DNA from 2 places in the Variovorax sp. OV084 genome. Region 2 is predicted to be linked to the other one. Evidence: predicted binding sites of a transcription regulator. Region 2 holds the regulator's gene; the other holds the start of a gene.

Region 1 (4,230 bases), on a different contig from region 2:
ACGCGGTGGAAGCGCTGAAGGCCGGCGCCTTCGACTACCTCACGAAGCCGGTCGACCTGAAGCAGTTCCGCGCCGTCGTGGCTTCCGCCGTGCAGGCGCGGCTGGCGCCGCAGCCGGTGGCCAAGCCCGTGCAAGCGGTACCCGCGAGCAACAACAGCGCCGACGCAACGGTGGTCACCTCCGGCACCGGCATCGCCGCGCTCGACCGTCTCGTGGGCGAATCGGAGCCCATGCGCCTCGTCAAGTCGCGCATCGCCAAGGTGGCGCGCGGCATGGCGCCGGTGCTGGTGCGTGGCGAATCGGGCACCGGCAAGGAGCTGGTTGCGCGCGCGGTGCATGCCTGCAGCCAGCGCAGCGAAGGCCCATTCGTCGCAGTGAACTGCGGCGCGATTCCCGAGAACCTGCTCGAAGCCGAGTTCTTCGGCGCGCGCAAGGGCTCGTACACCGGCTCCTCGCAAGACCGTGACGGCTACTTCCAGGCCGCGCGCGGCGGCACGCTGTTTCTCGACGAGATCGGCGACCTGCCGCTGGCCATGCAGTCGAAGCTGCTGCGCGCGATCCAGGAGCGCAGCGTGCGCTCGATCGGCTCGACCCAGGAAGAAGCTGTCGACGTGCGCATCGTCAGCGCCACCCACAAAGACCTGCATGCCGAAGTGCAGGCCGGCCGCTTCCGCCAGGATCTTTTCTACCGCCTCAACGTGATCGAGATCGCCGTGCCCGCACTGCGCGACCGGCGCGAGGACCTGCCCGCGCTGTGCGCCGCGCTGCTCTCGCGCATCGCACAGGACGGCGGCCTGCCCGTGCCGCATCTGTCGAACGAACTGCTGCGCCGCCTCGCGCAGCATCCGCTGAACGGCAACGTGCGCGAGCTCGAAAACCTGTTGCACCGCGCAGTGGCGCTGAACGATGGCGACGAACTTCATCTCGACCTGATGGGCGGCTTCACTGCTGCGGCCGAAGCCGCGGCGTCCGCGCCGGCCCCGCTGTCGCCCGTCACCGACGCGCCTGTCGCGCTGGCTCCGCTTCCGAGCGTGCCGGTGGCGCCGCCCAAGGTCGCGCCGCCGCCGCTGCCCTCCGACCTGCAGGCCTATCTCGATCAGCAGGAGCGCGAGATCCTCGTGCGTGCGCTGCACGAGAGCGGCTTCAACCGCACCGCGGCCGCCGCGCGGCTCGGCATGAGCCTGCGCCAGATCCGCTACCGCATCGCGCGGCTGGGTATCACCACGCCCAACGGCGACGATGGCGCGAGCAGCCATGTCGACGACTGAAGCCAACGACAGCGGGCTCTGGCAAGCCGGCTGGTATCGCTTCGCGAAGGCGCTGCGCTCGCCGAACTTCGGGCCCCGCCCCACGGGCGCGCAGACCGACCTCATCGTGCTGCATTCAATCAGCCTGCCGCCCGGCGAATATGGCGGCGACGCGGTGCAGCAACTGTTCACCAACCAGCTCGACTGGGACGCACACCCCTACTTCCAGTCGATCCGCGGCCTCGAGGTGTCTTCGCATTTCTACGTGCGCCGCAACGGCGAACTCTGGCAGTTCGTGAGCTGCGACGACCGTGCCTGGCATGCCGGCGTGTCGTCGTGGCGCGGCCGCGGCAACTGCAACGACGACTCAGTCGGCATCGAGCTCGAAGGCCTCGAAGGCCAGCCCTTCGAAGAGCCGCAATACGAGACGCTCGCGAGCCTGTGCGCCGCCATCGCGCAGCACTACGCGATCGCGCACATCGCCGGCCACGAGCACATCGCGCCGGGCCGCAAACAGGATCCGGGCGCGGGCTTCGACTGGCGCCTGCTGCGCGAACAGCTCGGCTGGAATCCACAGATGTTTCCGCCGCAGGTGGTGTAGCGCTAATTTTTTCAATCGTGCGGCGTCTCGTGATGCGTCGTTCTTGCAGCGCAGCAATGCGAAAATAGCAACCGCGCGATTCAGCAACCATGCGGCCTGCAGGCCCAAATCGGCTTGCAAGCCAAGCCCCATGCGGGTTGAGAGACCATAGGCCAGTATTCAAGCGGCATCGCTGGCCGTGTCCTATGGCGGAAGTAATACCGGCAATCCTTGTATCCATAGGAAAACGCTACATCTAGTGGGTTGTACACCCCCCGCACCCTAGATATAGTGTCCCCTGTCCGGTCATCCACACCGGCGCAGCGCCCGGCCCAGGCGCCGCCATCCAACAAGAATTGCCAACCGAGAGGAAGCGAATGCAAACTGCCCTGAACCCCCAATCGACCCCGCGTGCCGTTCCCTCGACGCCACCGCAGCAGCAGCGAGACACTGCTGGCTCCCCCACCGGCCAGAACCTGGCCCACTACCAGATCATCCGCCGCAACGGCGCTGTCGTGCCCTTCGAGCCGAACAAGATCGCCATCGCGATGATGAAAGCCTTCCTGGCCGTGCACGGCACCCAGGGCGCGGCTTCGGCCAGCGTGCGCGAAACGGTCGACGTGCTCACTCAGGGCGTGATCCGCGCGCTGGTGCGCTCGCGTCCGGGCGGCGGCACCTTCCACATCGAAGACGTGCAAGACCAGGTCGAACTCGGCCTGATGCGCGGCGGCCATCACGAAATTGCCCGCGCCTACGTGCTGTACCGCGAACGCCGCACGCAGGAGCGCTCGAAGCAGGGCGAGCAAGACGTGCCGGCCACGCCTGCACTGCACGTGCTGGACAACGGCGAGCTCGTCACCCTTGACCTGAACGAACTCAAAGGCCTGATCGAGTCGGCCTGCGAAAACCTGGGCGACAGCATCACGTCCGCACCGATCGTCGCCGAGACGATGCGCAACCTGTACGACGGCGTGCCGCTCGACGAGGTCTACAAGGCTTCGATCCTGGCGGCCCGCACGCTGATCGAGAAAGACCCCGACTACACCTTCGCCACCGCGCGCCTGCTGCTGCACACGATCTTCAAGGAGATCATCGGCCGCGAAGTGATGCCGGCCGAGCGCGCCACTGCCTACGCCGACTACTTCCCGCAGTTCATCAAGAAGGGCGTGGACAACGACCTGCTCGACGAAAAGCTGCTGCAGTACGACCTGCCCCGCCTGGGCGCGGCGCTGAAGGCCGAGCGTGACAACCAGTTCGACTACCTCGGCCTGCAGACCCTGTACGACCGCTACTTCCTGCACGTGCGCAAGACCCGCATCGAGCTGCCGCAGGCCTTCTTCATGCGCGTGGCCATGGGCCTGTCGCTGAACGAAATCGACCGCGAAGCCCGCGCCATCGAGTTCTACGAAGTGCTGTCGTCGTTCGACTTCATGTCGAGCACGCCCACGCTGTTCAACGCCGGCACGCTGCGCTCGCAGCTGTCGAGCTGCTACCTGACCACGGTGCCCGACGACCTCGACGGCATCTACGAGTCGATCAAGGAAAACGCGCTGCTGTCGAAGTTCGCCGGCGGCCTGGGCAACGACTGGACCCGCGTGCGCGCGCTCGGCAGCCACATCAAGGGCACGAACGGCGAATCGCAGGGCGTGGTGCCGTTCCTGAAGGTGGTGAACGACACGGCAGTGGCCGTGAACCAGGGCGGCAAGCGCAAGGGCGCTGTCTGCACGTACCTCGAAACCTGGCACCTCGACATCGAGGAGTTCCTGGAGCTGCGCAAGAACACCGGCGACGACCGCCGCCGCACGCACGACATGAACACCGCCAACTGGATCCCCGACCTGTTCATGCGCCGCGTGATGGAAAAGGGCACCTGGACGCTGTTCTCGCCCTCCAACGTGCCCGACCTGCACGACCTGTTCGGCGCCGACTTCGAGAAGGCCTACGTGGCCTACGAAGAGAAGGCTGCCCGCGGCGACATCAAGCCCGCGCGCACCATCCAGGCGACCGACCTGTGGCGCAAGATGCTCACGATGCTGTTCGAGACCGGCCACCCCTGGATCACGTTCAAGGACGCCTGCAACGTGCGCTCGCCGCAGCAGCACGCCGGCGTGGTGCACTCGTCGAACCTCTGCACCGAGATCACGCTGAACACCAGCGACACCGAAACCGCCGTCTGCAACCTGGGTTCCGTGAACCTGCTGCAGCACCTGAAGGACGGCAAGGTCGACCAGGAAAAGCTGAAGAAGACGATCTCCACGGCGATGCGCATGCTCGACAACGTGATCGACATCAACTACTACGCCGTGAAGAAGGCGCGCGACTCGAACCTGCGCCACCGTCCAGTCGGCCTGGGCCTGATGGGCTTCCAGGACGCGCTGTACGAACTGCGCATTCCGTACGCAT
Region 2 (4,230 bases):
ACTGGGAAGCGTACCGCCTGACCACAACAGGCGTTCAGCCGTTCGCCTGGGCAGCCCTTGTTTGGTTGAAGAACAAGGACCTCGTCTTCAAAGGACTGCCATGTACCAACGCAACATCCTGGTCGAACAGACCGATCCCGAAATCTGGGCCGCGATTCAAGCCGAAAACGCGCGCCAGGAACATCACATCGAGCTGATCGCCAGCGAGAACTACGCCTCGCCGGCCGTCATGGCTGCCCAGGGCTCGCAGCTCACTAATAAGTACGCCGAAGGCTATCCGGGCAAGCGCTACTACGGCGGCTGCGAGCACGTCGACGTGGCCGAGCAGCTGGCCATCGACCGCGTCAAGCAGATCTTCGGCGCCGACGCCGCCAACGTGCAGCCGCATTGCGGCGCCTCGGCCAACGAAGCCGTGATGCTCGCCTTCCTGAAGCCCGGCGACACCATCATGGGCATGAGCCTGGCCGAAGGCGGCCACCTGACCCACGGCATGCCTCTCAATATGAGCGGCAAGTGGTTCAACGTCGTGAGCTACGGCCTGGACGCCAACGAAGCCATCGACTACGACGCGATGGAACGCAAGGCGCACGAGCACATGCCCAAGCTCATCATCGCGGGCGCCTCGGCGTATTCGCTGCGCATCGATTTCGAGCGCTTCGCCAAGGTGGCCAAGGACGTCGGCGCGATCTTCATGGTCGACATCGCCCACTACGCAGGCCTCGTGGCCGCGGGCGTGTACCCCAACCCGGTGCCGCATGCCGACGTGGTCACCTCCACCACCCACAAGAGCCTGCGCGGCCCGCGCGGCGGCATCATCCTGATGAAGTCGCAGCACGAGAAAGCAATCAACAGCGCCATCTTCCCCGGCCTGCAAGGCGGCCCGCTGATGCACGTGATCGCCGCCAAGGCCGTCGCGTTCAAGGAAGCCATGGCGCCCGAGTTCAAGGCTTACCAGCAACAGGTGGTCAAGAACGCCCAGATCGTGGCCGACACCCTCACCCAGCGCGGCCTGCGCATCGTGAGCGGACGCACCGAAAGCCACGTGATGCTGGTCGACCTGCGCGCCAAGGGCATCACCGGCAAGGAAGCCGAAGCCGTGCTGGGCAGCGCCCACATGACGATCAACAAGAACGCGATCCCCAACGACCCGGAAAAGCCGATGGTCACCAGCGGCGTGCGCATCGGCACCCCCGCCATGACCACCCGCGGCTTCAAGGACGAAGAGGCCCGAATCACCGCAAACCTGATCGCCGACGTGCTCGAGAACCCGCGCGACGCGGCGAACATCGACGCCGTGCGCGCCAAGGTTCACGCGCTGACGAGCCGCTTCCCTGTCTACCGCTGATTCCGAGCAAGAAGACCTGACCGCATGAAATGCCCTTTTTGCGGTCATCTTGAAACGCAGGTCGTCGAGACCCGCGTTTCGGAAGACGCCGACTTTGTCCGCAGGCGCCGCCAGTGCAGCGCCTGCGACAAGCGCTTCACCACCTACGAGCGGCCCGACGTCAACTTTCCCGTGGTCGTGAAGAAGGACGGCAGCCGCGCCGACTTCGACTCGACCAAGGTTCGCGCCTCCATGATGCTGGCGCTGCGCAAGCGCCCGGTGAGCATCGAGCAGATCGACAACGCCCTGCTGCGCATCGAGCAGAAGCTGCTGGCCAGCGGCCTGCGCGAAATCGACTCGACCAAGGTCGGCGAACTCGTCATGCGCGAACTCAAGAAGCTCGACAAGGTCGCCTACGTGCGCTTTGCCTCGGTGTACCGCAGCTTCGAGGACGTGGACGAGTTCAGGCAGTTGCTGCGCGACATCTGAGCCGCGTCGGCAACGGCCGTACTCTCACAGGCACCTCAACGGTTCCAGCAAAGCTGCACCAGCGCACTCGAAGCGTCGGTGCTGCTGCCCGCCAGCTTGACGCCCAGCTGGTTGACCGTGAGGGTTCCGCACTCGTCATTGCGCGAAGCCCCCGCTGGAACGGCTTGCAAGGTGTAGCTGGTCTCGTTTCTTGCGACATAGCTGATGGAATAGTTCGCCGTGCCGGACGACGGCGACTGCCCCAGTCCGGCCGGCAGCGCGACGGTCGTCGGCGGATAGCGTCCGTTGGCGGTCATGTAGCGCTCGGTCCACTGCGCCGCCTGCAACAACTGTTGTTTGGCATCGGCGCGCTTGGCCCGCAGCACGTAGCGCGTGTAGTTCGGGTAGGCGATGGCGGCGAGGATGCCGATCACCGTCGTCACGATCATGAGTTCGATCAGCGTGAAGCCGCGCGAGCGGCCCCGTCTACCAGTCTGTGTCCTGGATTGCTTTTTCATGGTTCTCCTCCCTTCAGTCGGTCGACATCAGGCTGCGCCAGCCGAAGCGGCGCACGACGTCGGGCCGTGTCAACGTCTTGCACTCTCCGGCGGCATTGCAGATCACGTCTTTGCCCTTTTCCTTGTTCTTCGGCTGAAGAACCATGTCGTCCTTGCCGGAGCGATTCCGGAAGCCGGCATAGGCCCCCACCGCGCCGGAAGTGGAATACGCAATGCCCTCGGGCGCCGAGCCGCTGAAGAAGTCGATTACCAGCGACCAGCCGTCGTCGCCCGTTCCGGCGGTGCAGGTGACCGAATTGCTGACTGAGCCGGGAATGGTGCTCGAGAACAGCCCGATGCCGCTGGTCAGCACATCACCCGGATAGACGACACGCTCTCCCGACGCAGGCAGCTTCAGGTGCCAGCCGCGCTTGGCCTCCGAGCCGGTGTAGCTCACGGCGTTGTGGGAGACGGTGCGCAACTCGGCATCGCCCTCCTCGACCGGTGTGGCGCCGATGGTCTGCACCACGAGGTCGTTCCTCGTCGCGGTGCTCGAGCTTCCGTTGACCGGGTCCCAGATGCCGTACAGGTACTGGTCGGCGGTCGAGCGCTCGTCGCCGGAGGCGAACAGCCGACCGGTGCCGAACACCACCATGTAGCCACCGCGCGGATGCCCCACAACCACCGGCGCCGTCGTGATCGGCTGGCTGGCGCCGGCCGCGAACAGCGGCTTGTTGTCGAGGCCGGACGGGGTCGCGGCCCCGGTTGCGGCCGGACGATTCGAGCTGAGAGGCCCCATCGTGGCTTTCCACTGACGGCTGTCGGTGCCGCCGAGGTCGAACTTCCAGAGATTGCCGAGCAGGTCTCCGGCGTAGACAAGGTCGACCTTGCCATCGCCATTGAGGTCCACCGGACGTGGCGCGGACAGGCCGTTGCCCGTGTCCTTCTCCTGCGTGACCGGCGCCGGAATCTTGAGCACCGCCTTGTCGCCATCGAGATACTGGATCCACAGCACCGCCTTCTCGCTCTTGCTGTTGTAGCCGTTGCCCAGGATCAGGGCCTTTCGGTCGTTGCTCAACTGGGCGACCTGCAGCGCCCGCCCCGAGAAGGAATCGAGCGCAGGCTGCTGGAACTGATGGCCCAGGTCGTCGTCCGCAAGCGCGGTCGTGTCGATCAGCGCGACGCTGGCGGCCTTGCCCTCGTCGACGCTCTCGGGCCTGGTGGCGTCGAGCACGAAGTAGCCTTTGCCACCCGCGCCCAGCGTGCCCACGAGCAAAGACTTCCAGTTCGCCGCCTTCTGCTCGTCGGTCGTCTTGGCCGAGGATGTCGGCCCCATGTAGATGTCGGCGACGAAGGCACTGCCGTCGACGTAGTACCGGTGGGTGTAGCCGCCTTCGCTGAGCCGCTTGAGATTCGGCGCCGCCGCCGTGCCGTAGAGGCCTTCGGGCACGTAGGCGAACGCCTCCTTGCCGGTGCTCGCGTTGAAAGCATGCAACATGCCGTCGTTGGCGCCGACATAGACCATCGGCGCGCGGGGGATGGCCGCGAACGCCGCATAGGCGTTGCCAGTGAAGCCACTCTTCGGCTGTCCCGCGTACCAGACGCTGGAGCCCACGATGTCGCCGAGCACATGGCCGCGCTTGCGGAACTGGCGGCCGGCGCCCTCGTTGCTGCGGTCGCCGCGCAGGAAGTCGAGCACGGCCCGGCCGAGGGCGGTGCTCTCGGCGTCGGTGTCGGTGCTGGCCTTGAGCGCGGCCCTCTGCGCGTCGCCCAAGTGGGCCCACCTGAACGGCACGCCCGCGCCGGTGGTCGCTGCGCGGCCCGCCGACGCAGCCGTGGTGCCGGAGAAGCTGAGTACAACGCGGTCCCGGTCGTGTGCGCCAGTGCTTGCCATGCGGGTATCGAGCAGGTCGCGCGCCGACCAGTCGGCTTTGGCAGCAA

What was found. Region 2 encodes NrdR, which represses ribonucleotide reductase genes. Its sites were predicted from a motif close to CACNANATNTNGTG; they were not measured.
Region 1: the regulator NrdR is predicted to act here: its motif matches at 2,108-2,121, upstream of BMW87_RS22040 (ribonucleoside-diphosphate reductase subunit alpha).

What each region holds. Positions count from the first base shown of each region.
Region 1 covers NZ_FOII01000009.1:147,047-151,276, reverse strand. The annotation lists gene BMW87_RS22050 (sigma-54-dependent transcriptional regulator) at 1-1,268, shown strand, start outside; gene ampD (1,6-anhydro-N-acetylmuramyl-L-alanine amidase AmpD) at 1,255-1,848, shown strand; gene BMW87_RS22040 (ribonucleoside-diphosphate reductase subunit alpha) at 2,205-4,230, shown strand, end outside.
Region 2 covers NZ_FOII01000001.1:294,451-298,680, reverse strand. The annotation lists ZMP/ZTP riboswitch at 1-59, shown strand, start outside; gene glyA (serine hydroxymethyltransferase) at 101-1,345, shown strand; gene nrdR (transcriptional regulator NrdR) at 1,370-1,813, shown strand; gene BMW87_RS01515 (type IV pilin protein) at 1,849-2,310, opposite strand; gene BMW87_RS01510 (PilC/PilY family type IV pilus protein) at 2,324-4,230, opposite strand, start outside.